Linked DNA regions of Hamadaea flava. The main gene of each other region encodes a partner of the protein of the gene in region 2 in a complex. Links are inferred from orthologs where the notes say so. Each region holds a gene or a part of one and is shown on either strand. Other genes may lie near its edges. The genes, in order: HDA40_RS26610 and sucB.

Evidence for each region.
Region 1: sucB (region 2) and HDA40_RS26610 share a complex: the UniProt entries of both Bacillus subtilis proteins name them as parts of the 2-oxoglutarate dehydrogenase (OGDH) complex. The link is inferred for Hamadaea flava from one-to-one orthologs.

Annotation. Positions count from the first base shown.
Region 1 is NZ_JAMZDZ010000001.1:5,654,024-5,667,362, forward strand. What follows is about bases 3,543-7,737. They hold HDA40_RS26610 (multifunctional oxoglutarate decarboxylase/oxoglutarate dehydrogenase thiamine pyrophosphate-binding subunit/dihydrolipoyllysine-residue succinyltransferase subunit), read right to left. Parts: upstream 7,421-7,737; coding sequence 3,743-7,420; downstream 3,543-3,742. Other genes in these bases: HDA40_RS26605 (DUF6104 family protein), read right to left, coding at 3,561-3,743; HDA40_RS26615 (hotdog fold domain-containing protein), read right to left, coding at 7,564-7,737. Also shown: HDA40_RS26575 (S24/S26 family peptidase), read right to left, coding at 1-341; sodN (superoxide dismutase, Ni), read left to right, coding at 408-818; HDA40_RS26585 (ATP-binding protein), read left to right, coding at 896-1,309; HDA40_RS26590 (hypothetical protein), read right to left, coding at 1,311-1,733; HDA40_RS26595 (diacylglycerol/lipid kinase family protein), read left to right, coding at 1,767-2,681; HDA40_RS26600 (WhiB family transcriptional regulator), read left to right, coding at 3,057-3,311; more of HDA40_RS26615, read right to left, coding at 7,738-8,196; HDA40_RS26625 (lysophospholipid acyltransferase family protein), read left to right, coding at 9,373-10,212; HDA40_RS26630 (DUF4097 family beta strand repeat-containing protein), read left to right, coding at 10,877-11,665; HDA40_RS26635 (PadR family transcriptional regulator), read left to right, coding at 11,669-12,253; HDA40_RS26640 (response regulator transcription factor), read left to right, coding at 12,340-13,038; HDA40_RS26645 (sensor histidine kinase), read left to right, coding at 13,058-13,339. UniProt on the Bacillus subtilis protein: E1 component of the 2-oxoglutarate dehydrogenase (OGDH) complex which catalyzes the decarboxylation of 2-oxoglutarate, the first step in the conversion of 2-oxoglutarate to succinyl-CoA and CO(2).
Region 2 is NZ_JAMZDZ010000001.1:6,731,342-6,741,572, forward strand. The notes cover bases 6,334-9,242. They hold sucB (2-oxoglutarate dehydrogenase, E2 component, dihydrolipoamide succinyltransferase), read right to left. Parts: upstream 8,726-9,242; coding sequence 6,941-8,725; downstream 6,334-6,940. Other genes in these bases: HDA40_RS31650 (TIGR01777 family oxidoreductase), read right to left, coding at 6,334-6,883; lpdA (dihydrolipoyl dehydrogenase), read right to left, coding at 8,776-9,242. In the rest of the region: lipoyl(octanoyl) transferase LipB, read right to left, coding at 1-48; HDA40_RS31625 (DUF6311 domain-containing protein), read right to left, coding at 108-1,916; HDA40_RS31630 (ATP-binding protein), read left to right, coding at 2,019-3,005; HDA40_RS31635 (SCO5389 family protein), read left to right, coding at 2,995-3,390; HDA40_RS31640 (extracellular catalytic domain type 1 short-chain-length polyhydroxyalkanoate depolymerase), read left to right, coding at 3,488-4,717; HDA40_RS31645 (peptidoglycan recognition protein family protein), read right to left, coding at 4,786-5,907; more of HDA40_RS31650, read right to left, coding at 6,008-6,333; more of lpdA, read right to left, coding at 9,243-10,152. UniProt on the Bacillus subtilis protein: E2 component of the 2-oxoglutarate dehydrogenase (OGDH) complex which catalyzes the second step in the conversion of 2-oxoglutarate to succinyl-CoA and CO(2).

The DNA.
Region 1 (13,339 bases), 1.1 Mb from region 2 along the record:
GGGCGGCCGTGGACCCATCCCGGGCGAGGCCAATACCGGGCGAACACCCGGGCCTCGACCAGGGCGATCCCGTACGCGCGCGAGTCGTCGGCCACGAAGTCGTTGTCCCCCTGGATCCACCAGCCGTCGCCCTGGCGGCGTACGGCCCGTTTGACGACGAGGCCGATGTCGGGGCGCGCCGGGAAGCGGGCGATCACCACGTCGCCGGGGCGTACGCCGCGCCCGCCGCGCCGGGCCAGAACGGCGTCGCCGGACCGAAGCGTGGGGGTCATCGAGGGGCCGAATACCCGTACCGGCCACCAGCCGAACACGCCACCCACCGCCTTCCGTCGTGTTTGAATCCGAGAGTAGGGTCAGGATTGCTAAGGATTGCTACGCAAGCTGCACAGACCTATCTGGAGGATCTCATGCGTTTCCGCATGCCGCGTTTCCTCACGCCGGCCACCGTCGCCAGTGCGCACTGCGACCTGCCGTGCGGCGTGTACGACCCGGCCCAGGCCCGCATCGAGGCGGAGTCCGTCAAGGCGATCTGCGAGAAGTACCAGGCCAACACCGATCCGGAGTTCCGGACCCGGGCGCTGATCATCAAGGAGCAGCGCGCCGAACTGGTGAAGCACCACCTGTGGGTGCTGTGGACCGACTACTTCAAGGCTCCGCACTTCGAGAAGTACCCGCAGCTGCACCAGCTCTTCAACGAGGCCACCAAGCTGGCCGGGGCGAGCGGCGCGAAGGGCTCGGCCGACCCGGCCACCGCCGAGCAGCTCCTGGCGAAGATCGAGGAGATCTCGAAGATCTTCTGGGAGACCAAGCAGGCCTGATCGACAGCGGAAGCGGGTGGCCGTGGGATACACGGCCACCCGCTTTCGGCTAAAGTCCCTCCCCGGGGGGAGGCTCCTTGTCATCGAGCGACTCATTCGACGAGGCGAACGTCGAAGACGACGACATCGTCACCCTTGTGGTGCCCGCCGACGGCGGCTACCTGAGCGTGTTGCGCACGGCTACGGCCGGTCTCGCCGCGCGCCTGCACTACACCCTGGAGCGCATCGAAGACCTGCGGATCGCGGTCGACGAAGCGTGCGCGATGCTGCTGGTCATCACCCCGCCCGACGCCGAACTGCGCTGCCGGTTCGAGATCGGGCCGGAGCAGCTGACCATCTCGATCGCCGCGCCGGTCAAGGACGGTGCGCGGCTGCCGAGCCCGACGAGCTGGCCCTGGCACGTGCTGACCTCGCTGACCTCTCAGGCGTCCGCCGAGCTGACGGCGAACGAGGCCGTCATCCGGATGGTCAGCCAGCGCCCGCGCGGCTGAGTCAGAGGGAGAAGCCGGCTTCGCCGACGGCCCGGTTGGTCGGCGGCGCCACCAGCATCGCGATCGTCGCCAGGCAGATCAGCCCGACGATCACCCCGAGCCAGGCGAGCTCGCCGACGATCATGTAGTACGCCGGGGCGAGGAAGGTCAGGTTCAGCGCCACGGCGATGTCCCGGGCCCAGCGGCGGTACCGGGCGACCGACCGGGCCAGCAGCACCAGCAGCGCCCCGATCACGACGGCGGTGCCGGTGACGGCCCACGCCAGGCGCTGGCTCGCCCCGCCCACGGTGAGGTCCTCGTAGACCAGGAAGATCGTGATCGCGGCGGCGGCGACCGCTTGTGCCGACAGCAGCACGACCGCGCCCCGCACGGTCGGCGGCGTCGCGGTGGGCGTACCCATGTCTGTGACGGCCGGTGTGGTCATGGCCTCAAGCGTAGGCCCGGTAGATTGCGCCCCATGCGGGCCCTCCTCATCGTGAACCCGAAGGCGACGACCACCAGCGCGCGCAGCCGCGACGTGCTGGCCGGTGCGCTGCGCAGCGAGCTGGACCTCGAGCTGGGCTACACCCGGCGGCGGGGGCACGCCGGGCACCTGGCGCGGCAGGCTGCCGAGGACGGCCTGGAGCTGGTCGTGGCGCTCGGCGGCGACGGCACGGTGAACGAGGTGGTCAACGGCCTGATGGCCGGGCCCGCCGAGACCCGGCCGGCGCTCGCGGTGGTGCCCGGCGGGTCCACCAACGTCTTCGTACGCGCTCTGGGGCTGCCGAAGGAATGGTCCGAGGCGACTGGCGTACTGCTGCAAGCGCTCCGAGAGGGCCGCAGCCGGACGATCGGGCTCGGGCTGGCCGATGATCGGTACTTCACCTTCTGCGCCGGTCTGGGGCTCGATGCGGCGGTCACCCGACGGGTGGAACGTGCGCGGCGCAAGGGGCGCCGTTCGACGCCGGGGCTGTACCTGCGGTCGACGCTCGGGGAGTACTTCTTCGAGCGGCATCCGGCCGAGCTGACCTTGGAGCTGCCGGACGATCCGGACGAAGAGCGGCTCGCCTCGATCATCGTGCAGAACACCGCGCCGTGGACGTTCCTGGGGGACCGGCCGGTGCATCCCAGTCCCGACGCCTCGTTCGATCTCGGCTTGGACGTGATGGCGCTGCGAGTGCTGCACGTTCCGTCGACCATGCGTACCGTGGCACAGATACTCGCCACCGACGGCGAGCCGCGCGGCCGTCAGGTCCTCCGTCATCACGACCTTGCCGCGTTCACCGTCACTTCCAGTACGCCACAGGCGTTTCAACTTGACGGGGACTACCTCGGGGAACGTGAGCAAGTTCGGTTCGCCGCGGTGCCGGAAGCACTTCGCGTGATCTGCTGACGGACACAACGGCCCAAATGAACATTCGTGTCAGTCCACACATATGACACGAGTCGGAAATACTAGTAATGCGACGCGGAGAGTACTACATTCACAGATGACTGTCGTGCGCGGGGGGTCAGGGTAACTCCCGGTGATCCGGACAAATGGGTCGTGAGCTTGCTCACCCGACCGGTTTTTTTCGCATCACCCCCCTTGACATGGCGGGAGTTCGTGAAAGTATTCACAAGCGTACGAGTCAAGCGCTCGCTGCCTGCTCACCGCTCACGGATTCGGTAACTGACCGTCACTGACTGTCATGTTTAACCACCCCGTGTCTGCGGGACGCAAACAGGGATACACACACCCACTTCAGGAACAAGGAGTGTTGCCGCCATGGACTGGCGCCACCGTGCGATCTGCCGCGACGAGGACCCCGAGCTGTTCTTCCCCATTGGGACGTCTGGCCCGGCAGTGCTTCAAGTCGAGCAGGCGAAGGCGGTCTGCCGGCGGTGTCCCGTGACCGACCAGTGCCTCTCCTGGGCAATGGACTCGGGCCAGGACGCCGGCGTCTGGGGCGGGATGAGCGAAGAGGAGCGGCGCGCTCTGAAGCGCCGCGGTGGGCTGCGCGTACGCGCCAGCGCCCTCTGAGCGGAGCACCCGCCGAAACCGCGAACTGACGACGCCCCGGGAACTCTCCCGGGGCGTTCGCCTGTCCTGGGTCTGGCCGCACTCCCTGCGGAAGGCGGGCACGCATTCCCTGCGGAAGGCGGGCGCGCATTCCCTGCGGATCACGGTTACGCAGGCCAAACCGGCCGGCTGACGCATGCACAACCGTGATCTGCACGTCTTACGCGAAAGGGCCCGGCGGAATGCCGGACCCTTTCGTATCAAGATCGCTCAGAGCGAGTCGTCGTCCTCGTCGTACCGCGCCAGGTAGGTCGCCAGCCGCTCGACGGCGGTCTCGAACTCCGGGTTGGCGTCGACGAAGTCCCGCAGCCGCTCGGCGAGCCACTCGACGCTCACCTGCTCGTCGCCTCGCCGTTCGACCAGTTCTTCGATGCCGCGGTCGGTGAAGTACATCAGGCCGCCTTCGGCAGCGCCGCTTCCAGCAGCGCGGCCTGCTCGACGTCGTGCATCTTCGTGGAGCCCACCGCCGGGGCGGCCGCCGCCGGACGCGAGATCCGCCGCAGGCTCACCCCGTCGAGGTGCTCCAGCAGGTTCAGCGCGACGAACGACCAGGCGCCCTGGTTGGCCGGCTCCTCCTGGACCCAGGCGAAGTCGACCGCGCTCGGGTACTTGGCCAGTTCCGCCTTGACCTCGTCGACGGGCAGCGGGTAGAGCTGCTCCAGCCGGACGATCGCGGTGTCGGTGATGCCGCGCTCGGCCCGCGCCTGGATCAGGTCGTAGTAGACCTTGCCCGAGCAGAACAACACCCGCCGCACCGCCTCCGGCCGGATGTCTCCGGTCTCGCCGATGACGGGCTGGAACGTGCCGGTGGTGAAGTCGGCGACCTGCGAGACGCAGAGCTTGTTGCGCAGCAGCGACTTCGGCGTGAAGGCGACCAGCGGCTTGCGCTTGGGCGACAGCGCCTGGCGGCGCAACGCGTGGAAGTAGTTCGCCGGAGTCGAGGCGATGACCACTCGCATGTTGTCCTCGGCGCACATCTGGAGGAACCGCTCGGGACGGCCCGAGGTGTGGTCCGGCCCCTGGCCCTCGTGGCCGTGCGGCAGCAGCAGCGCGACCGAGGACTTCTGGCCCCACTTGGCCTCGCCCGAGGAGACGAACTCGTCGATCACCGACTGGGCGCCGTTGACGAAGTCGCCGAACTGCGCCTCCCACATGACCAGCGCGTCCGGGTTCTCCACCGAGTAGCCGTACTCGAAGCCCATGGCCGCGTACTCGGAGAGGAGAGAGTCGTGGACGTAGAGCTTCGCGTCTTCCTGTGCGACCCGGGTGATCGGCAGGTAGTCCTCGCCGCCGTGCGAGTCCACCACCGCGGCGTGGCGCTGCACGAAGGTGCCCCGGCGGGAGTCCTGCCCGGCCAGGCGTACGGTGACGCCCTGGTTCAGCAGCGAGCCGAAGGCCAGGATCTCGCCGAACGCCCAGTCGATGTCGCCGGCGACCGACATCTTCGCCCGCCGCTCCAGCAGTTGCTGCACCCGCTTGTGCGGCACCAGTCCCTCGGGGAGGGTGGTGTGCGCCTCGCCGATCGCCGCGACGACCTCGGCGCTGACCGCGGTCGCCACCAGCGGCTCCGGCTGCACCTCCCGGGAGCGGCTGGGCCGGGCCGACGAGGTGGTCTGCGCGTCGCGGGTGGCCTTGAAGACCGTCTCCAGCTGGTTCTGGTAGTCCCGCAGGGCCTCCTCGGCCTCGTCGACGGTGATGTCGCCGCGGCCGATCAGCTCCTCGGTGTACAGCTTCCGGACCGAGCGCTTCGCGTCGATGATCTGGTACATCAGCGGGTTGGTCATCGACGGGTCGTCGCCCTCGTTGTGCCCGCGACGGCGGTAGCACACGAGATCGATGACGACGTCCTTGCGGAACGCCTCGCGATATTCGAAGGCGAGCCGGGCCACCCGGACGACGGCCTCGGGGTCGTCGCCGTTCACGTGGAAGATCGGAGCCTGGATCATCCGGGCGACGTCGGTGCTGTAGAGCGAGGACCGGCTGTACTCCGGGGCGGTGGTGAAGCCGACCTGGTTGTTGACGACGATGTGGACGGTCCCGCCGGTGCGGTAGCCCCGCAGCTGCGACAGGTTCAGCGTCTCGGCCACCACGCCCTGACCGGCGAACGCGGCGTCGCCGTGCACCAGGACCGGCAGCACGGTGAAGCCCTCGTTGCCCAGGTCGAGGCGGTCCTGCTTGGCCCGGACGATGCCCTCCAGCACCGGGTCGACCGTCTCCAGGTGCGACGGGTTGGCCGTCACCGAGACGGTGATCCCGTGCTGGCCGTCGGGCGACGTGAACTTCCCGGTCATGCCCAGGTGGTACTTCACGTCGCCGGAGCCTTGCGTGGTCTTCGGGTCGATGAAGCCCTCGAACTCGTTGAAGATCTTCTCGTACGGCTTGCCGACGATGTTGGCGAGCACGTTCAACCGGCCACGGTGGGCCATGCCGATGACGACCTCGTCCAGGCCGCCCTCGGAGGACGCCTGCAGGATCTCGTCGAGCAGCGGGATCAGCGACTCGCCGCCCTCCAGCGAGAACCGCTTCTGGCCGACGTACTTGGTGGCCAGGAAGGTCTCGAAGGCCTCGGCGGCGTTCAGCCGGTTGAGGACATGCGCCTGCTCTTCCTTGCTCGGCTTGGCGTACTTGCGCTCGACCCGGGCGGCGATCCAGTTGCGCTCCTCGGGACTCTGGATGTGCATGTACTCCACGCCGGTGCGCCGGCAGTAGGAGTCCCGCAGCACACCCAGGACGTCGCGCAGCTTCAACTTGTCCTTGCCGGCGAAGCCGCCGACGGCGAACGTCCGGTCCAGGTCCCACAGGGTCAGGCCGTGCTCGCGGATGTCGAGGTCCGGGTGACGGCGGATCTCGTACTCCAGCGGGTTGGTGTCGGCCATCAGGTGACCGCGTACGCGGTACTCCCGGATCAGCTCGATGACCCGGGCGGCCTTGTCGATCTGGCCCTCGGAGGTGTGCGCGATGTCCCGGACCCAACGGACCGGCTCGTACGGGATGCGCAGCGAGGTGAAGATCTCGTTGTAGAAGTCGTCGCCGATCAGCAGCTCGTGCATGACCTTGAGGAACTCGCCGGACTGCGCGCCCTGGATGATCCGGTGGTCATAGGTGCTGGTCAAGGTGATGATCTTGCTGACTGCCAGGTCGGCCAGCTGAGCGTCGCTCATCCCGGAGAACGGGGCCGGGTACTCCATCGCGCCGACGCCGATGATGGTGCCCTGCCCGGCCATCAGCCGGGGCTGCGAGTGGACGGTGCCGATGCCGCCCGGATTGGTCAGCGAGATCGTGGTGCCGGCGTAGTCCTCCATGGTCAGTTCGTTGCGGCGGGCCCGGCGGACGATGTCCTCGTAGGCCTGCCAGAACTGCCGGAAGTCCAGCCGCTCACAACCCTTGATGCTCGGCACGACCAGGTTCCGCGAGCCGTCCGGCTTCTGCAGGTCGATCGCGATGCCCAGGTTCACCTGCGGCGGCACGACCATCGTCGGCTTGCCGTTCGTCTCGGCGTACGAGTTGTTCATCTCGGGGTGCGTGGCCAGTGCCTTGATCAGCGCGTACCCGATGAGATGCGTGAAGGAGACCTTGCCGCCACGGCCGCGGGCGAGCGCGTTGTTGATGACGATGCGGTTGTCCGCGAGGAGCTTGGCCGGTACCGCGCGCACGCTGGTCGCGGTCGGCACGGTCAGCGACTGGTCCATGTTCTGGACGATCTTCGCGGCCACGCCCCGCAGCGGGACCACCGTGGCTTCCTTCTTCTCCGCTACGCCGGGAGCCGCGACCGGCGCGGGGGCGGCCGGCTTCGCCGCCGGAGCGGGGCTGGCCGCCTTCGGCGCTGCCGGAGCCGGCTTGGCCGCGGCTGGCGCCGCGGCCGGAGGTGCCGCCGGAGCAGGCGCGGCCTTCTTCTCCACAGACGAGGTGGCAGCGGGCGCACCTGGCTTGTAGTCGGCGAAGAAGTCGTGCCAAGCGGGATCCACGCTCGCCGGATCGGTCAAATACCGCTGGTACATGTCCTCGACGATCCACTCGTTGGGACCGAAGTCTGCCAGTGGGTTTTCCTGCGAGCTGTGTTGCGTCGACACGGTCGCTCTCGCCCTCTTCCACGCGGGTTGGTAGGGAAATCAGAAGTCGGCTTACAAGGCTACGCGCTGCCCTAGCGGACGTTCACCCGGAGGTCAACGGGTGTCGCGGTTCACACGGTGAGCCAGGTCGCCTCGGTCGGGGTTCACACAGTGAGCCAGGTCGCCTCGGCCGAGGCGAGCAGGGTCCGGTCCGGCGCGAACAGTCCGGTACGCACGAATCCCTTCCGGCCGGTTGTGCCAGTGCATTCGCCGACGATCACACAGTGGTCACCTGGTTCCGGCAGCGCATCGATCGCGACGGTGATCCGGCCGAGCACGTACGGGCGGCCCGGGGCGATGATCGCCCAGCCGCCGGGGCAGTCGAGGGCGGCCCAGACTGTCGGAACCTCGACGGCGTCCGGAACGGACCACCGAGCAGCCGTACGCCCATCGGGCAGGCGGCCGGGGAAGATCCGCAACCCGTCCGCGTTCTCCGGTCCACAGACATAGCAGCCGGGGAACGGATGATCCTCGAAACCCGCGTACGCCCCGGCTTCGGCGGGATCGCCCCACTCGGGGGCGGACGGTGGCGTGCCCGGCGTCGCCGTGGCGATCAGGCGATCGCCGTCCAGCAGCGATCCGTCCGGGCTGACTTCGAGGGGCGTGTCCAGCGGCGGCGGCTGCCGCAGGGTCACCGTCACAGGTCCGCTGATCCCCAGACTGGCGGCAAGCATTCCGGCGGTGTATCCGCCGTTGCCGGAGGTGGGCGGGCCGTTGAAGCGCGCTGCGACGATCACCGCCTGAGCCTGCCACACCCGCACACCCGCCGCGTGGGTTGGCGCGTGGTCAGCGCTGGATCACGGCTCCAAGTCGAATCTCGGCCCATGATTCGACCCACATCCCTGATCCAGTCCCAGAGCGACGGCAGTGCCCCCGCGTACAGGGCGCGTTCAGCGTTCATCCGGATGTCACGCCGGCGGGGTCACATCGAAACGTCTGCGCAGTTCCCGGCCCTTACACAGAGGTCATGACACAGATCCTCACCGTCGCGCCGACCGGATATTCGGCGCTGATCGCGACCGACGCCGCGACCGTCGAGGCCGCGCAGCGGTTGCGGTACCGGGTGTTCGCCGAGGAGTGCGGTGCGACCCTCCACTCCACGACGCCCGGTCTCGACGTCGACGAGTTCGACGCGTACTGCGATCACCTCGTGGTGCGGCACGACCGCAGCGGCGAGGTGGTCGGCACCTACCGGCTGCTCCCGCCGCAGCGCGCGGTCTGGCTCGGCCGCCGGTACAGCGAGACCGAGTTCGACATGAGCCGGCTGATCGTCCTGCGCGACCGTCTGGTCGAGGCGGGCCGGTCGTGTGTCGACCCCCAGCACCGCACCGGCGCGGTGATCAACCTGATGTGGGCGGGGATCGCCCGATACCTCACCGCCAACAAGTACACCTGGCTCGGCGGCTGCGCCTCCGTCCCGATCGCCGACGCCCCGGCCGTCCGCGAGGCGGTCCAGAAGCACCTGTCCCCGCCGCAGCTGCGGGTCGAGCCGCGCGTACCGATTCCGGCCGCCGAGGTTCCCGTCGGCCGTGCGAACATCCCGCCGCTGCTCAAGGGCTACCTCCGGCTGGGCGCCTGGGTCTGCGGCGAGCCCGCGTACGACCCGGACTTCGAGGTCGCCGATTTCTACGTGCTGCTCAGCCTGGACCGCGTCGACCCGCGGTACCTCAAGCGTACCTCAAGCACTTCCTCGGCGGAGCCGAGGACCAGCGGCTCAGCCTCGGCGGAGCCGGGGACCAGCGGCTCAGCCTCGGCGGAGCCGAGGACCAGCGGCTCAGCCTCGGCGCAGCCGAGGACCAGCGGCTCAGCCTCGGCGCAGCCGGGGACCAGCGGCTCAGTTTGGGGGAATGATGAGCTTCTGGCGTCCTGAGGCCGACTGTGGGCCGCATTGCCTGCCTTCGGGCACCCCGCAAGTGAGCTTCTTCCGCTACGCCGGTCGACTGGTGGGCGCGGCCGGCGTACTGGCCTTCGCGGCGGTGGCCCCGGCCCGGCCCGCGGTGGTCCAGGCAGTGGCCCGGGCACTGCTCAAGGTCCTCGGTCTCGATCTGCGCGTACGCGGAAAGCACCGCCCAGGTCTGCTGGTCGCGAACCATGTGTCCTGGGTGGACATCGTCGTCCTGATGGCGCTGAACGGCGGGACGCGCCTGGTCGCCAAGAAGGAGGTCGGCGGCTGGCCGGTCATCGGGCGGCTCGCCCGGCGGCAGCGGGCCGTTTTCGTCGACCGGGCGCAGCCGCGCGGGCTGCCGGCGACGGTCGCCGAGGCGGCCGAAGGGCTGCGGGAGGGCGCGACTGTCGCCGTGTTCCCGGAGGCGACCACGACCTGCGGAGCCTGCCGGGTGCCGATGCGGTCGGCGTTCTTCCAGGCGGCGATCGACGCCGGCACGCCGGTGACCCCGCTGACCTTGACCTTCGCCGTCGCGGGGAAGCGCAGCACGGCAGCGGCCTTCGTCGGCGACGACACCCTGATCGCCTCGGTACGCCGCCTCGCCCGCACAAAGGGCCTGACGCTCACCGTCTCGGCCGCCGCGCCGCTGTTCCCGGAGCCGGGAGCGGACCGCCGGGCGCTGGCCCGAGCCGCCGCCGCGACGATCGCCGCCACCCCGATCCTCACCCGCCTCCCCCGCCCCACCCCCTCTCCCCGCCCCACCTCCTCCCCCCGCCCCACCTCCTCCCCCCGCCCCACCCCACTCTTTCCGCGCGATCATGAACTAACGGTCGTGATCGACCGGCGTGTCGTGTCCGCAGCGCCCTGATCGATCCCGCAATTTCATGATCAACGCGGGCGGGGTGATGGCCCTGCCGTGCCGGCGTACGCCGTGAGGCTGCGCCGGCCGCATCCATGATCAAGTGCCCGTGGTCAGAGATCGCTGAGCACTTCTGAAGATCAAGTGCTGCCGGTATGCGAAATCCGGGCCTCCAGCGCAAACCACGGGAACTTGATCGCCGAATCGGGCCGCGAATCGCAGATGCAGGGCACTTGATCCAACCTCGGTCCGAGCCGGATGCGCGGCCCCACGGCGGCGGCTGCGCAGTCCCTTTGTGGCTTCTGAAAGCTCCTGGGGTTGTGCAGTGCCTCGCGGTGCCGTCGCGTTCCGTCTGCGCGGTGCGTCCGCGTCTTGTGTCTGCGCCACGCCTCCATGCGTGGCCTCGGCGCGGAGCCTCCGTGCGTTGCACTGCCTCTGTGCGGGCACCTTTGCGGCCCTCCTCGGTGCCTCGTTGATCATGAAGCTGGGGGATCGATCAGGGCGCCGGGGACACGACGCGCCGGTCGATCACGACCGATAGTTCATGATCGCGCGGAAAGGGCGGGGGCGGGGCGGGGGCGGGGCGGGGGAGGGGCGGGGAGGTGGCAGGGAGAGTCGCGATATATCGCGAGTTGGGTTAGGGTGGCCGTGGGTGCGGCGAAGGGTGGCCAGGGTGGCGCAGTGGACGGTGCAGGATCCACAACGGATTCAGCTGGACGGCGAGGTCGACCGCATCGACGTCAACCTCGTCATGGGCAAGATCAGCATCGTCGGCGTACCGGGTGCGGCGCGGATGGAGGTCAAGTCCGTCGGCAAGAAGCCGGTGGATGTCGTGCACGACGGCCGTCGGCTCAAGATCTCGCACGGCTGGCGGAAGCGGTGGCCGTTCTACTGGTGGCTGTTCCATCGTCAGTACAACTGTGAAATCACCGTGGCGGTGCCGCCCGAGGTGGTCGCCTCGGTGACCGTCGTGTCCGGCCGCGTGTCGGTGGCGGGCCTGTTGACCAGCACCGACGTCGACGTCACGTCGGGCCGGGTGAGCCTGCTGGGGCTGGCCGGGCGGACGCAGGCCAAGCTGGTCTCCGGTCCGGTCGAGGCGCTCGGCGTGGCGGGTGAACTGGTGATGGAGGCCGTGTCGGGCTCGCTGACGCTTGCCCAGTCGGGGGCGGATCGCGTACAGGCGACGACGGTTTCCGGGTCGATCACCTGTGACCTTGATTCGACGACGCCGGCCGACGTCCGGCTGAACACGACGTCGGGGTCGATCACCATTCGCATTCCCGCCGAGGCGGATCTCGACGTCCGGCTGGATACGACGGCGGGCTCGATCACCACGGTGTTCCCGCTGGACCGGCAGGGCAAGCATTGGGCGGGCAGCGCCCGGGGGCGGCTCGGCACCGGCAGCGGGCGGCTGAGCGCCACGACGACGAGCGGCAGCATCGCCCTCCTGGCGGGGGAGTGACGGATGCCGCCGATCTTCTCGCACGGCCGGCTGCGGCTCTACCTGCTCAAGCTGCTCGAGGACGGGCCGAAGCACGGCTACGAGCTGATGCGCCTGCTGCAGGAACGATTCCAGGGCCTGTACGCACCCAGCGCCGGGTCCATCTATCCCCGGCTGGCGAAGCTGGAGGAGGAGGGCCTGGTCAGCCGGGTCGCCGAGGGCAACCGGATGGCGTACACGCTGACCGGGGCCGGCCGGGCCGAGCTGGACCAGCGGGCCGGCGAGATCGCGGTGATCGACCGGGAGATCCAGTCGTCGGTGGACGACCTGTCCGGGCTGGCAGATCAGATCCAAGCCCAGATCAGCGGCGGGCTGAAGGACATCCGGCGGCAGTTGCAGGAGCAGACCCGGCAGGTGAAGTCGGGCGTACGCGTGACGCCGAAGCGGGAGTCCGCGCCGGAGAACGAGGCGCTGCTGCGCAAGCTTGACGAGTTCGCCGCCGAGGCGCGTACGCTCATCACCCGGGCGCGGCCGGTGACCGCTCAGGCGAAGGCGGTGACGGCCACCCTCGACGCGACCCTGCGAACCCTCCGCGAGCTGCTGCGATAACGGCGTACAGCGGGTTCTCAGATTCTTACAGATTCCTCTCAGCCAAAGCGCAGGCACCGCGCAGCGTTCCTGGGTTCAATGGGGTCATGAACTCCGCCCAGGTCGAGGCCAAGCTGCTCGTCGTCGAGGATGACCCCAACATCGTGGAACTGCTCAGCGCGAGCCTGCGGTTCGCCGGGTTCGAGGTGCGTACGGCCACCAGCGGCAGCGCCGGCGTCACGGCGTTCAAGGAGGCGCGACCGGACCTGGTGGTGCTCGACGTCATGCTGCCCGACCTCGACGGGTTCGAGGTGATCCGGCAGATGCGCTCGGACGGCGTGCGTACGCCGGTGGTGTTCCTGACCGCCCGCGACGCGACGGAGGACAAGGTACGCGGTCTGACCCTGGGCGGCGACGACTACGTGACCAAGCCGTTCAGCCTGGAGGAGTTGACCGCGCGCATCCGTGCCGTGCTCCGGCGTACGGCGGGCGAGCCGGCATCGCCGAAGCTGACCTTCGCCGACCTCTCCCTTGACGAGGAGACGCACGAGGTCTACCGGGGCGGCAAGCTCATCCAGCTCTCGCCGACCGAGTTCAAGCTGCTGCGTTACCTGATGCTCAACCCGAACCGCGTGCTGTCCAAGGCGCAGATTCTCGACCACGTCTGGAACTACGACTTCCGGGGCGACGACAACATCGTCGAGTCCTACATCTCGTACCTGCGGCGCAAGATCGACACGGTGCAGCCGCGGCTCATCCAGACGTTGCGGGGCGTCGGTTACGTCCTGCGTAAGCCCGCGATGTGATCGGGCCCGTGACCCTTCCATGAAATTCGCCGCCGGGCTGCGCCACCCCATCCGCACCAAGCCGTTGCGCGTCAAGCTCATGGCGACGGTGCTCGCCTTGCTCGTCGTCGCGATGTCGCTGATCGCGGTGGCCAGCGTGACGGCGTTGCGCCGCTATCTCATGGCCGATCTGGACAACGGGCTGGTCACACAGTCCGACGCCGCCGCCGAGCGGTTCAACAAGCAGGGTGGCAAGCAGAGCCTGCCGCCGTCGCTGTACGGCACGACGTCGTCCCCCAGTGGCGGCTGGTTGCCGCCGGAC
Region 2 (10,231 bases):
CGCGATGGCGGACGGGCCGGCGACGGTGGACGGTTCAGTCGTCGTCACGCTCCCAGCGTAGGCCGACGCGGACCCAGCGCTAGCCGCTGTGCCACGGCTCACGGCGGTCAGACCTGCCAGAGCCAGACGTCGTCGACTCGCTGCGGCTCGCCGAGCAGCCGCTTCATGACCTCCAACAGGGCGGGCTGATGCGTCTCCCAGTGCGCGCCCTGGACGTCGTCGGCGAGGACGACCGCCTCGGCGCCCCAGTACTTCAGGTCCGCCCGGAAGCGGGTGCGCTCGGAGTCGGTGATCGGCGGGGCGTATCCGGTCTTCGTCACGTCTTCGAGCAGGGTCTGGGCGTACGTGGGGACGGGGCCGATGCGTCCGGTGCCGTCGGGGCCGCCCGGCCCGAGGAAGAAGCCGGCCGGGATGCGGAAGACCGGGCCCCGGTCACCGGCCGACCGGGCGAGCGCGTCGGCCTGCCAGCGCTGACCGTCCGGCACGAGGTCGTTGGCGATCGGCACCGAGACCAGCACACCGCGGTCGCTCACATATCGCTCCCATGCGCCGGAGCTGATGAAGTGCGGCACCGGCGGCCGTTCGCGTACCAACAGGGGAGTGGGAACGAGCGGCAGCAGAGCCGCGACCAGCCCCGCGACCCAGACCCACCGCGGGCCTGGCACCACCCGGAGACGGCTCACCAGCAGCGCGAGCAGCGCGCCGACGACCGGTGAGACGACCAGGGCCAGCCGCGACGGCAGCGCCGCGTTGAACACCGGCAGCTTCACGAGCAGCGCGGCCGGCATCGGAACCGGGGTCAGCGAGCCCCACCAGCGCAGTTGCGGGCCAAGGGAGAGCACCGCGAAGACCACTCCGGTGACCGCGAGCGCCCGCACGATCGCACGGTCGGACACTCGGCGCAGCACCAGGTACGCGGCGATGCTGAGCAGCAGCAACGGCAGCCCGAAGAAGGAGTTCTCCTCGGTCGGGTTGGGCGCCAGGTTCAGGTTGAGTCCGAGCGCGCCGGCCAGCGATCGGACCGGCCACGTCCCGTACGCCGCCAGGTCCTCACTGTGGATCTTGGCGTCGAAGCCGGTGCCGTGGAAGCCGTAGGGGCCGGCGAAGTGCAGCCACAGCGGATACGCGAGCAGTACGCCGGACACCCCGGCGGCGACGGCCAGCCCCTTCAGCACCGGCGCGGCCATCGAGCGCACCTGCGCCCGTTCGGTGACGGCCCAGACGGCGACGAAGATCACCCCGGCGAGCGCCGCGAAGAAGAGCTGCTCGGCCGCGATCGAGAAGCAGGCCGCGATGAGCAGCCCGAGGATGATCCCGTCCCGGATCCAGCGCCGGTTCCGGCCCAGCCGTACGACCGTGCCGATCATGAGCGGCACCAGCCATTGCGCGGTCCAGTTGAGGTGGGCGTTCGCATGGGAGACCAGGGCCGGGGCGAAGCCGCAGAAGATGCCCCCGACAGCCGCGCCCGCCGCTGAGAGCTTGCTTGAAGCGCCAGGAGTGCGGTCAGTGGTCGTGCTGGGCAGATAGCGGCGGAACAGCCAGAACCAGCAGTACGCCGTCGCGGCGAGGTTCAGCGTCAGGATCACGGTGAAGGCGACGGCCGGGCCGAGCCAGATCGTCAGCGGCGCGAAGACCACCGCGTACGCCGTGATCGAGGTGTTGACCGCGAGGTTGACCCCGTCGGGAGCGTTGAGCCAGGTCGTCAGCAGCGGGTTCTCCCCGTGCGTGAGCGCATGCGCGCCGAGGCCCAGCAGCCACTCGAACAGCGCCTGGTCGCCGGAGTTGACGCCGATCGCCCGATGCGTCGGGCCCGCCCACAGCCCGCTCGTCAGGTAGACCGCCAGGGCCAGCGAGATCACCGCGACGGCGAGGTCAGGCTTCCTCGACAGTCGCGTCTGCGAAGGGGGCGGTGCCATAGCGGGAGGGTTCTCGACCTGCGTACGCGCCACCGGAGAACTTTAGCAATGACCGGAGTGTCGCCCTCGACAGGCTAAATGAAAACGACTACCACTATCAGTATGAAGACGGCATTCGTCGGCAAAGGCGGGTCGGGCAAGACCACGCTGGCCGCACTCTTCTCCCGGCATCTGGCCCAGCGCGGCAGTCCGCTGCTGGCCGTGGACGCCGACATCAACCAACACCTGGCGGCCGCTTTGGGCGCGCCCGAAGACGAGGCGGTCATGCTGCCCGCCCTCGGCGACCAGCTCCCGGCGATCAAGGAATACCTGCGCGGGACGAACCCGCGGATCTCCTCGGCGGCGGCCATGGTCAAGACGACGCCACCGGGGACGGGCTCCCGGCTGATCACGATCACCGGCGACAACCCGATCTACGACGCCGCCGTACGCGAGGTCGGCGGCGTCCGCCTCGCGGTCACCGGACCGTTCGCGACCGAGGACCTCGGCGTCGCCTGCTACCACTCGAAGGTCGGCGCGGTCGAACTGCTCCTCAACCACCTGGTCGACGGCCCAGGGGAGTACGCCGTGGTGGACATGACGGCCGGCGCGGACAGTTTCGCCTCCGGCCTGTTCACCCGATTCGACGCCACCTTCCTCGTCTGCGAGCCCACCGTACGCAGCGTCGGCGTCTACCGGCAGTACGTCGGCTACGCCCGCGAGTTCGGCGTCCGCGTGCACGTGGTCGGCAACAAGGTCGACGACGACTCCGACGTGGACTTCCTGCGGGAGCACGTCGGCGACGACCTGCTGACCTCGTTCAGGCGGTCGGCGTACGTGAAGGCGGCCGAACGGGGCGTCGCCCGGCCGCTCGCCGAGCTGGAACCGGCCAACGCCGCCGCGCTCGACCGGCTCCGGACCGCCCTCGACGGCTGCGTCCAGGACTGGGCCCGCTACACCGCCCAGGCCGTCGAGTTCCACCTGCGCAACGCCCAAGCCTGGGGCAACGCCAAGACCGGCGAAGACCTCGGCGCGCAGATCGATCCCACCTTCGTGCTCGGGCCGCAGGCGCTCGAGCCTTTCGGAAAGGAAGTACGCAATGTCCCTTGATGTGCCGACCGCGTTGCTGGAGCGAGCCGAGGCCGGTGCGGTCGACGACGCCGAGTTCGTCGACTGTGTCCGTCAATCCCTCCCGTATGCCTGGTCCGTCGTGAGCGCCGCCGCCGAAGACCTCGCGGCCGACCCGGATGCCGAATTCGGCCGGCACGAAGTCCCGCCGCCGAGCGAGGCCGAGCGTGGCCAGCTGCTGCGCGCCCTGGCCAGTGACGCGATCCGTGGCGGCCTCGGCCGCCACTTCGGCGTCACGTTCGCCTTCCAGAACTGCCATCGGGTAGCGGCGTTCCGGCCCTCGGCCGTCGGCGGCGCGACCTACCAAGCCTTCATCTCGCCGCGCGGCCAACTGCTGAACCAGTCGCCCGCTCTCCGCGACTGCTGACCCGGGACGGCGGGGCGGTTCGCGCCATAACTCGGTGCATCGAAATGTGTCGCCACACCATGTCGGGGGTGGGGTGAATCTCCCCATCCTGACGGGCATGAACCGTCCCCTGTCCGCCCTCGTGGCGGCGGCCGCCGGAGTCCTCGCCGCGGCCGCCCTCCTCGCCGCGCCCGCCCGCGCGGCCTCGCTGACTCAGGTCAGCAGCTTCGGGAGCAATCCCGGCAGCCTGGCCATGTACAGCTACCAGCCGGACAACCTGGCGTCCGGCGCCGCCCTGGTCGTCCTCCTGCATGGCTGTACGCAGGACGCCACCGGCTACTTCACCAATTCCGGCTGGCGCAAGTACGCCGACCAGGCCGGGTTCGCGTTGGTGTTGCCCCAGCAGAGCAGCTCGAACAACTCCTCCAAGTGTTTCAACTGGTTCCAGTCCGGCGACATCACCCGGGGTTCCGGGGAGGCCGCCTCGATCCGCAGCATGATCGCGTACGCCGTCTCGAACTATGGGGTCAGCGCCTCGCGGGTCTACGTCACCGGGCTGTCCGCCGGTGGGGCGATGAGCGCGGTCATGCTGGCCGCGTACCCGGACGTCTTCGCGGCGGGCTCGATCGTCGCGGGGCTGCCGTACGGCTGTGCCACCTCCCTGACCGAAGCCACGACCTGCCAGTACAGCCCGCCGACCAAGACCGCCCAGCAATGGGGCGATCTCGCTCGTGCCGGGTACTCCGGCTACTCCGGGCCGTACCCCCGGGTGGCGATCTGGCACGGCACCTCGGACACGACGGTGCAGCCGAAGAACGCCACGAACTCGCGGGACCAGTGGACGAACGTCCGCGGCGTCTCGCAGACGGCCACGTCGACGTCCACCTTGACCGGTGGCACCACACTGTCGGTCTACGGCTCCGACGACGTACGCCTCTATCAGATCAGCGGGATGGCCCATGGGCTGCCGGTCGACCCCGGCAGCGGCAGCGACCAATGCGGTTCGACGGCGGCGTACTTCCTGGACTACATCTGCTCGGCGTACTACGACGCGGTGTTCTTCGGGCTGCTCTCGGGCTCGTCGCCGTCCCCGACCGCCACGCCGACTGCCACTGCTTCGGCCTCACCCTCGCCGTCGGCGTCCGTGTCGCCGACTCCGTCCGCTTCCTCGGGCCCCTGCTACACCGCGAGCAACTACGCCCACACCGTGGCCGGGCGCGCGCACCAGACACTCGGGTACGCGTACGCGAACGGGTCCAACGACTACCTCGGACTGTGGAACACGTACGCCACGACGTCCCTGCGCCAGACCGGCACCAACTACTACGTCCTCGTCTCCGCCTGCTGACCCTGTGGCTGGCCCTGTGGCTGGCCCTGTGGCGGGCCCGCCAAGGCGGGCCCGCCACAGGGTTGGGGCTAGTGGAGGGTGCCTTGGAACTCGTCCTTGACGATGCCGCCGGCCACCGCGCACCACGTGGACAGGTCGACCTTGCCGTTGGCGGGCAGCCCGTGCAGCCGCTGCATCTCCTGGACGGCCTTCATCGTGTCGTGGTCGTACGCCCCGGTCACGGCGACCTGGTAGCCCTTGTTCGCCAGGACGAACTGCAGCCCGGCGACGTGCTCGCCGACCGCGTCCTTGTCGACGTCGACCGCCAGCGTCTCCCAGGTCGGGTCGGAGACGGTGCCGTCGCTCTCCACCGTGATGCCGTGCTTGCCCTGCCAGTCCTGGACCGCCGCGAGCAGGCCCGCGTCGAAGGTGCCGTTCGTGGTGAGCGTCGTGTAGCCCTGGTTGCGCAGCAGGTACTTGGTCAGCACCACGGTCTGCCCGGCCGAGCTGGTGAAGATGTCGGGCCAGGTCCGCTCCGGCACCTCCGACAGCGGCGTGCCGATCGCGACGGCCACCCGGCGCCGCAGCTCCGGGAAGAGCCGGTAGAACGCGATGCCGGGGCACTGCGTGCTGTTCCAGTCCCAGTGCCCGAACATGTTGTGCGCGTGGATCTTGTACTGCGTGCAGATCGTCGCCGACAGCTTCACCAGCGAGTCGAGCAGCGCCTCCGGCGGCGTCTCGTCGATGTAGGTGCCCTCGTTCTCGATGCCGATGCTCTGGGTGTTCTCACCCACGCAGTGCGCCGAGGTGACCTGGGCCTGGCCGGACTTCAGACCTTCGAAGCTGCGGTGCCGTCCTTCGAGGACGTACCCGCCGCGGCTGATGGTGAAGTGCTGACCGGTGTCGGACCAGCCGTTCTTGTCCATGTGCAGGTTCTGGCAGGACTTCGCGAGCGCCAGGGCGTGCTCCCGCGAGTAGTCGGTGACGTTCGGGAACGCCATGTGGTGAATGACGATCTTCCGGGTGGTCCCGGTACGCATGACCAGCGAGCCCGAGGGCGGCCGGGCGCCCCACGAGTCGCAGTCGATGATGAAGTCGAACGCGTCGTCGTCGGCGAACGCCGCGGTCGCCGCGGTGAGCGGGAGCAGCGCGCCCGCGCCCGCGACCAGGCCGCCCTTGAACAGGGAACGGCGGCTGGGGGTAAGTGCCATGGACGTTTCCTTCGGGGGAGGGGGCTCGTGAATGATTCACGAAGGTGATCAAGTCGCAGAATATTCTTAACACCCCGTCGGCACCAGACCCCCGAGTGGATCAATCGTGCAGCGCTGCGGTCAGCCCCTCCCGGATCGTCCGGTGCTCGAAGTCGAAACCGGTACGCCGCAACGCTTCCGGCACCATCCGGGTGCTCTTGAACGCCTCGTTCGCGAATTCGCCGACGAGGAGGCGTACGCCGAACTCCGGGATCGGCATGATCGTCGGCCGATGCAGCAGCCCACCCAGCGTGGTGGTGAACTCGGCGTTGGTGGCGGCCTCAGGCCCGGCCAGGTTCACCGGCCCGGCCAACTCCTGGGTCGCGATGATGTGGCCGATCGCGCGCAGCCAGTCCGTCCGCGAGATCCAGGGCAGCCACTGCCGGCCGCTGCCGAGCTTGCCGCCGACGCCGAGTTTGAAGGCCAGCAGCAACGGTTTCAGCAGACCGCCACTGCGGTGTAACGGAAGACCCGTACGCAGAATCGCGACGCGCGCCGGGGCAGCCGTCATCGCGGCGCCCTCCCAGTCCACGCTGAGATCGGCGAGGAAGTCGCCGGTGACCGTGGCCGAGTCGTCGGTGAGCACCTCGTCGCCGCGATCCCCGTACGCCGCCACGCCGGAGGCGTTGACCAGCAGCGGGACGTCCTGCTCCCGGACGGCCGTGGCAAGCGTGGTCGTCGGCACGATCCGGCTGCTGTAGATCAGCTCCTTGTACGCCGTCGACCACCGGTGGTCGCCGACACCCGCGCCGCAGAGGTTCACCACCGCACCCGTCTCGTCCGGGAGGCGTATCGGCTTGGTCGGGTCCCATCGCACTTGACCTGGCCGCTCGGGCTCTCGGCGTACCAGTTGAGTGACCTGATGACCCGCGGACCGCAAGTGCGCGATCAGCGGCTGGCCCAGGAAGCCCGAGGCCCCCGCGACGACGATCCTCATGAGACCAAGCTATAGAAAAGCCCCCGGCCGTAGTGGCCGGGGGCTGATCAGCGTGCGTCAGAGGCCGAGATCGGCTTCGAAGTTGCCCGCCTCCAGGCGCTCCTTGACCGTCGTCAGGTAGCGGGCCGCGTCGGCGCCGTCCACCAGCCGGTGGTCGTAGGAGAGGGCCAGGTAGACCATGTAGCGCGGGACGATCAGCTCGCCCAGGTCCGGGTCGTCGACGACGACCGCACGCTTGACCACCGAACCGGTGCCGAGGATGGCGACCTGCGGCTGGTTGATGATCGGCGTGTCGAACAGCGCGCCCCGGCTGCCGGTGTTGGTCAGCGTGAACGTGCCGCCCGAGATCTCGTCCGGGGTGAGCTTCTTGCTCCGGGTGCGCTCGGCGATGTCGCCGATGCGCTTGGCGAGCCCGGCCAGGTTGAGGTCACCCGCGTTGTGGATCACCGGCACCATGAGGCCATCCGGGGTGTCGACCGCCATGCCCAGGTGCTCGACGTCGAAGTAGGTGACCGTGCCGGCCTCCACGTCGACCTTCGCGTTGACCGACGGGTGCTGGCGCAGGGCCTCCACCGCGGCGAGCGCGAAGAACGGCAGGAAGGACAGCTTCACGCCGTGCCGGGCGAGGAAGTCCTTCTTGGCCTGCTCGCGGAGCTTGGCGACCTTGGTCACGTCGACCTCGACCACCGTGGTGAGCTGCGCCGAGACCTGCAGCGACTCGACCATGCGCTTGGCGATGACCTGGCGCATGCGGGTCAGCTTCTCGGTACGCCCCCGCAGCGGGCTCGGCTCGGCCTTCGGCTGCGCCTTCGCCGGGGCAGCCGCCGGAGCGCTCGCGGCCGGAGCCGCCGGAGCCTTGGCCTTCGCCGCCGCGTCCAGGACGTCCTGCTTGCGGATGCGGCCACCGACCCCGGTGCCGTTCAGGCTGCCCAGGTTGACGCCGTGCTCGGCGGCGAGCTTGCGGACCAGCGGGGTCACGTAGCCACCGGCGTCGCCGTTGACCTGCGTCCCAGCCGTGGGCCGGCCGTTCGCCGCGGGCTGGGCCGGCACCAGAGCCGCCGGAGCGGGCTGGGCCGGAGCGGGCTTCGGCGCCTCGGCCACCGGCTGCGGGGCCGGGGCGGCGGGCTTCGGGGCTTCCGCCACCGGCTGCGGGGCCGGGGCGGCCGGCTGTGTCGGAGCGGGAGCCGGGGCCGCGGGTGCGGGAGCGCCGCCGGCCGCACCGACGAGCGCGAGCACCGCGCCGACCGGAGCGGTCTCGTCCTCGGCGACCTTGATCTCCAGCAGCGTCCCGGCGACGGGCGACGGGATCTCCGTGTCGACCTTGTCCGTCGAGACCTCCAGCAGCGGCTCGTCGACCTCGACCGCGTCGCCGACGCTCTTCAGCCAGCGAGTGACCGTGCCCTCGGTGACGCTCTCGCCAAGCGCCGGGAGGGTCACCGGGGTGCCCTCGCCGCCACCCTGCGGAGCGGCCTGCGCGGCCGGCTGGGCCGGCTCCGGCTGAGCCGCGGGCGCGGCGGGCTGCTGCGGCGCGGGAGCCTCAGCAGCGGGCGCGGCGGCCGCCGGCTGCGCGGCCGGAGCGTCCTGCTGCGGCGCGGCCGCCTCCCCCTCGTCGGAGATGACGGCGAGCACCGCGCCGACCTCGGCGGTCTCATCCTCCGCCACCAGGATCTGCGTCACGACACCGGCGCTGGGCGACGGGATCTCCGTGTCCACCTTGTCGGTCGAGACCTCCAGCAGGGGTTCGTCGACCTCGACTCGGTCACCGACGCTCTTAAGCCACCGGGTGACCGTGCCCTCCGTGACGCTTTCCCCCAGTGCGGGAAGCGTGACCGATACCGGCATGAGTCCAGACTCCTCGTTATTCGATCTTCTCTGTGACGATCGTAGACAGCTCAGTTGTGGGCGTGCAGCGGCTTCCCGGCAAGAGCCAGGTGCGCTTCGCCGAGCGCCTCGTTCTGGCTGGGGTGCGCGTGGATCAGCTGCGCGACCTCGGCCGGGAACGCCTCCCAGTTGACGATGAGGGAAGCCTCGCCGACCTGCTCGCTCATCCGAGCGCCGATCATGTGCACGCCGACCACCGGGCCGTCCTTGACCCGGACGAGCTTCACGAAGCCCTGCGTACCGAGGATCTTGCTCTTGCCGTTGCCCGCGAGGTTGTAGTTGTAGGTCGCGACGTTGTCGGCGCCGTGCTTCTCCTTGGCCTGCGCCTCGGTGATGCCGACGGAGGCGATCTCCGGGTCGCAGTAGGTCGCGCGGGGGATGCCCGACTCGACGATCGCGACCGGGTTGAGGCCCGCGATCTCCTCGGCGACGAAGATGCCCTGGAGGAAGCCACGGTGCGCCAGCTGCAGGCCGGGGACGATGTCGCCGACCGCGAAGACGTTGGGGAGGTTGGTGCGCAGCCGGTCGTCGGTGAGGACGAACCCGCGCTCCATGCGTACGCCCTGCTCCTCGTAGCCGGTGTTCGCGGTGGCCGGGCCCCGGCCGACGGCGACCAGCAGCAGCTCGGCCTCCAGCGTCTCGCCCCCGGCGATGGTGACCTTCACGCCACCGTCGGTCTTCTCGACCTTCTCGAACGGCTTGCCGGTCTTGAACGCGATGCCGCGCTTGCGGAACGACCGCTCGAGCTGCTTGGAGATGTCCTCGTCCTCGGCGGCGACCAGGCGGGGCAGCGCCTCCACGATGGTCACGTCGGCGCCGAAGGACTTCCAGGCGCTGGCGAACTCGACGCCGATGACGCCGCCGCCGAGCACGATCGCGCTGGCCGGGACGCGGTCCATGGTCAGGGCGTGCTCGCTGGCGATCACGCGCTCGCCGTCCAGCTCCAGGCCGGGCAGCGTCTTCGAGTAGGAACCGGTGGCGAGCACGACGTGCCGGCCGGTGTAGCGCTGCCCGTTCACCTCGACAGTGTCGGCCGAGACGAGCTTGCCGGTGCCCTCGACGTAGGTCACCTTGGCGGCCTTGACGAGGCCCTGCAGACCCTTGTAGAGCCCGGCGACCACGCCGTCCTTGTACGCGTTGACGCCGCTCATGTCGACGCCGATCAGCTCGGCCTTCACGCCGAACGCGGCGGCCTCCCGAGTCTGGTCGGCGACCTCGCCGGCGTGCAGCAGCGCCTTCGTCGGAATGCATCCGCGGTGCAGGCAGGTGCCGCCCAGCTTGTCCTTCTCGATCAGGGCGACGCTCAGGCCCAGCTGAGCCGCGCGCAAAGCGGTCGCGTAACCACCGCTGCCGCCGCCGAGAATCACCACATCGAACGTGTCGCTCACGTCATCTCCCACCGAGTGCTTCGCTGCCGGCCGGGCGGCCCTTCGTGAGAGCACACCCCACGCCGGTCATCTTGTCACT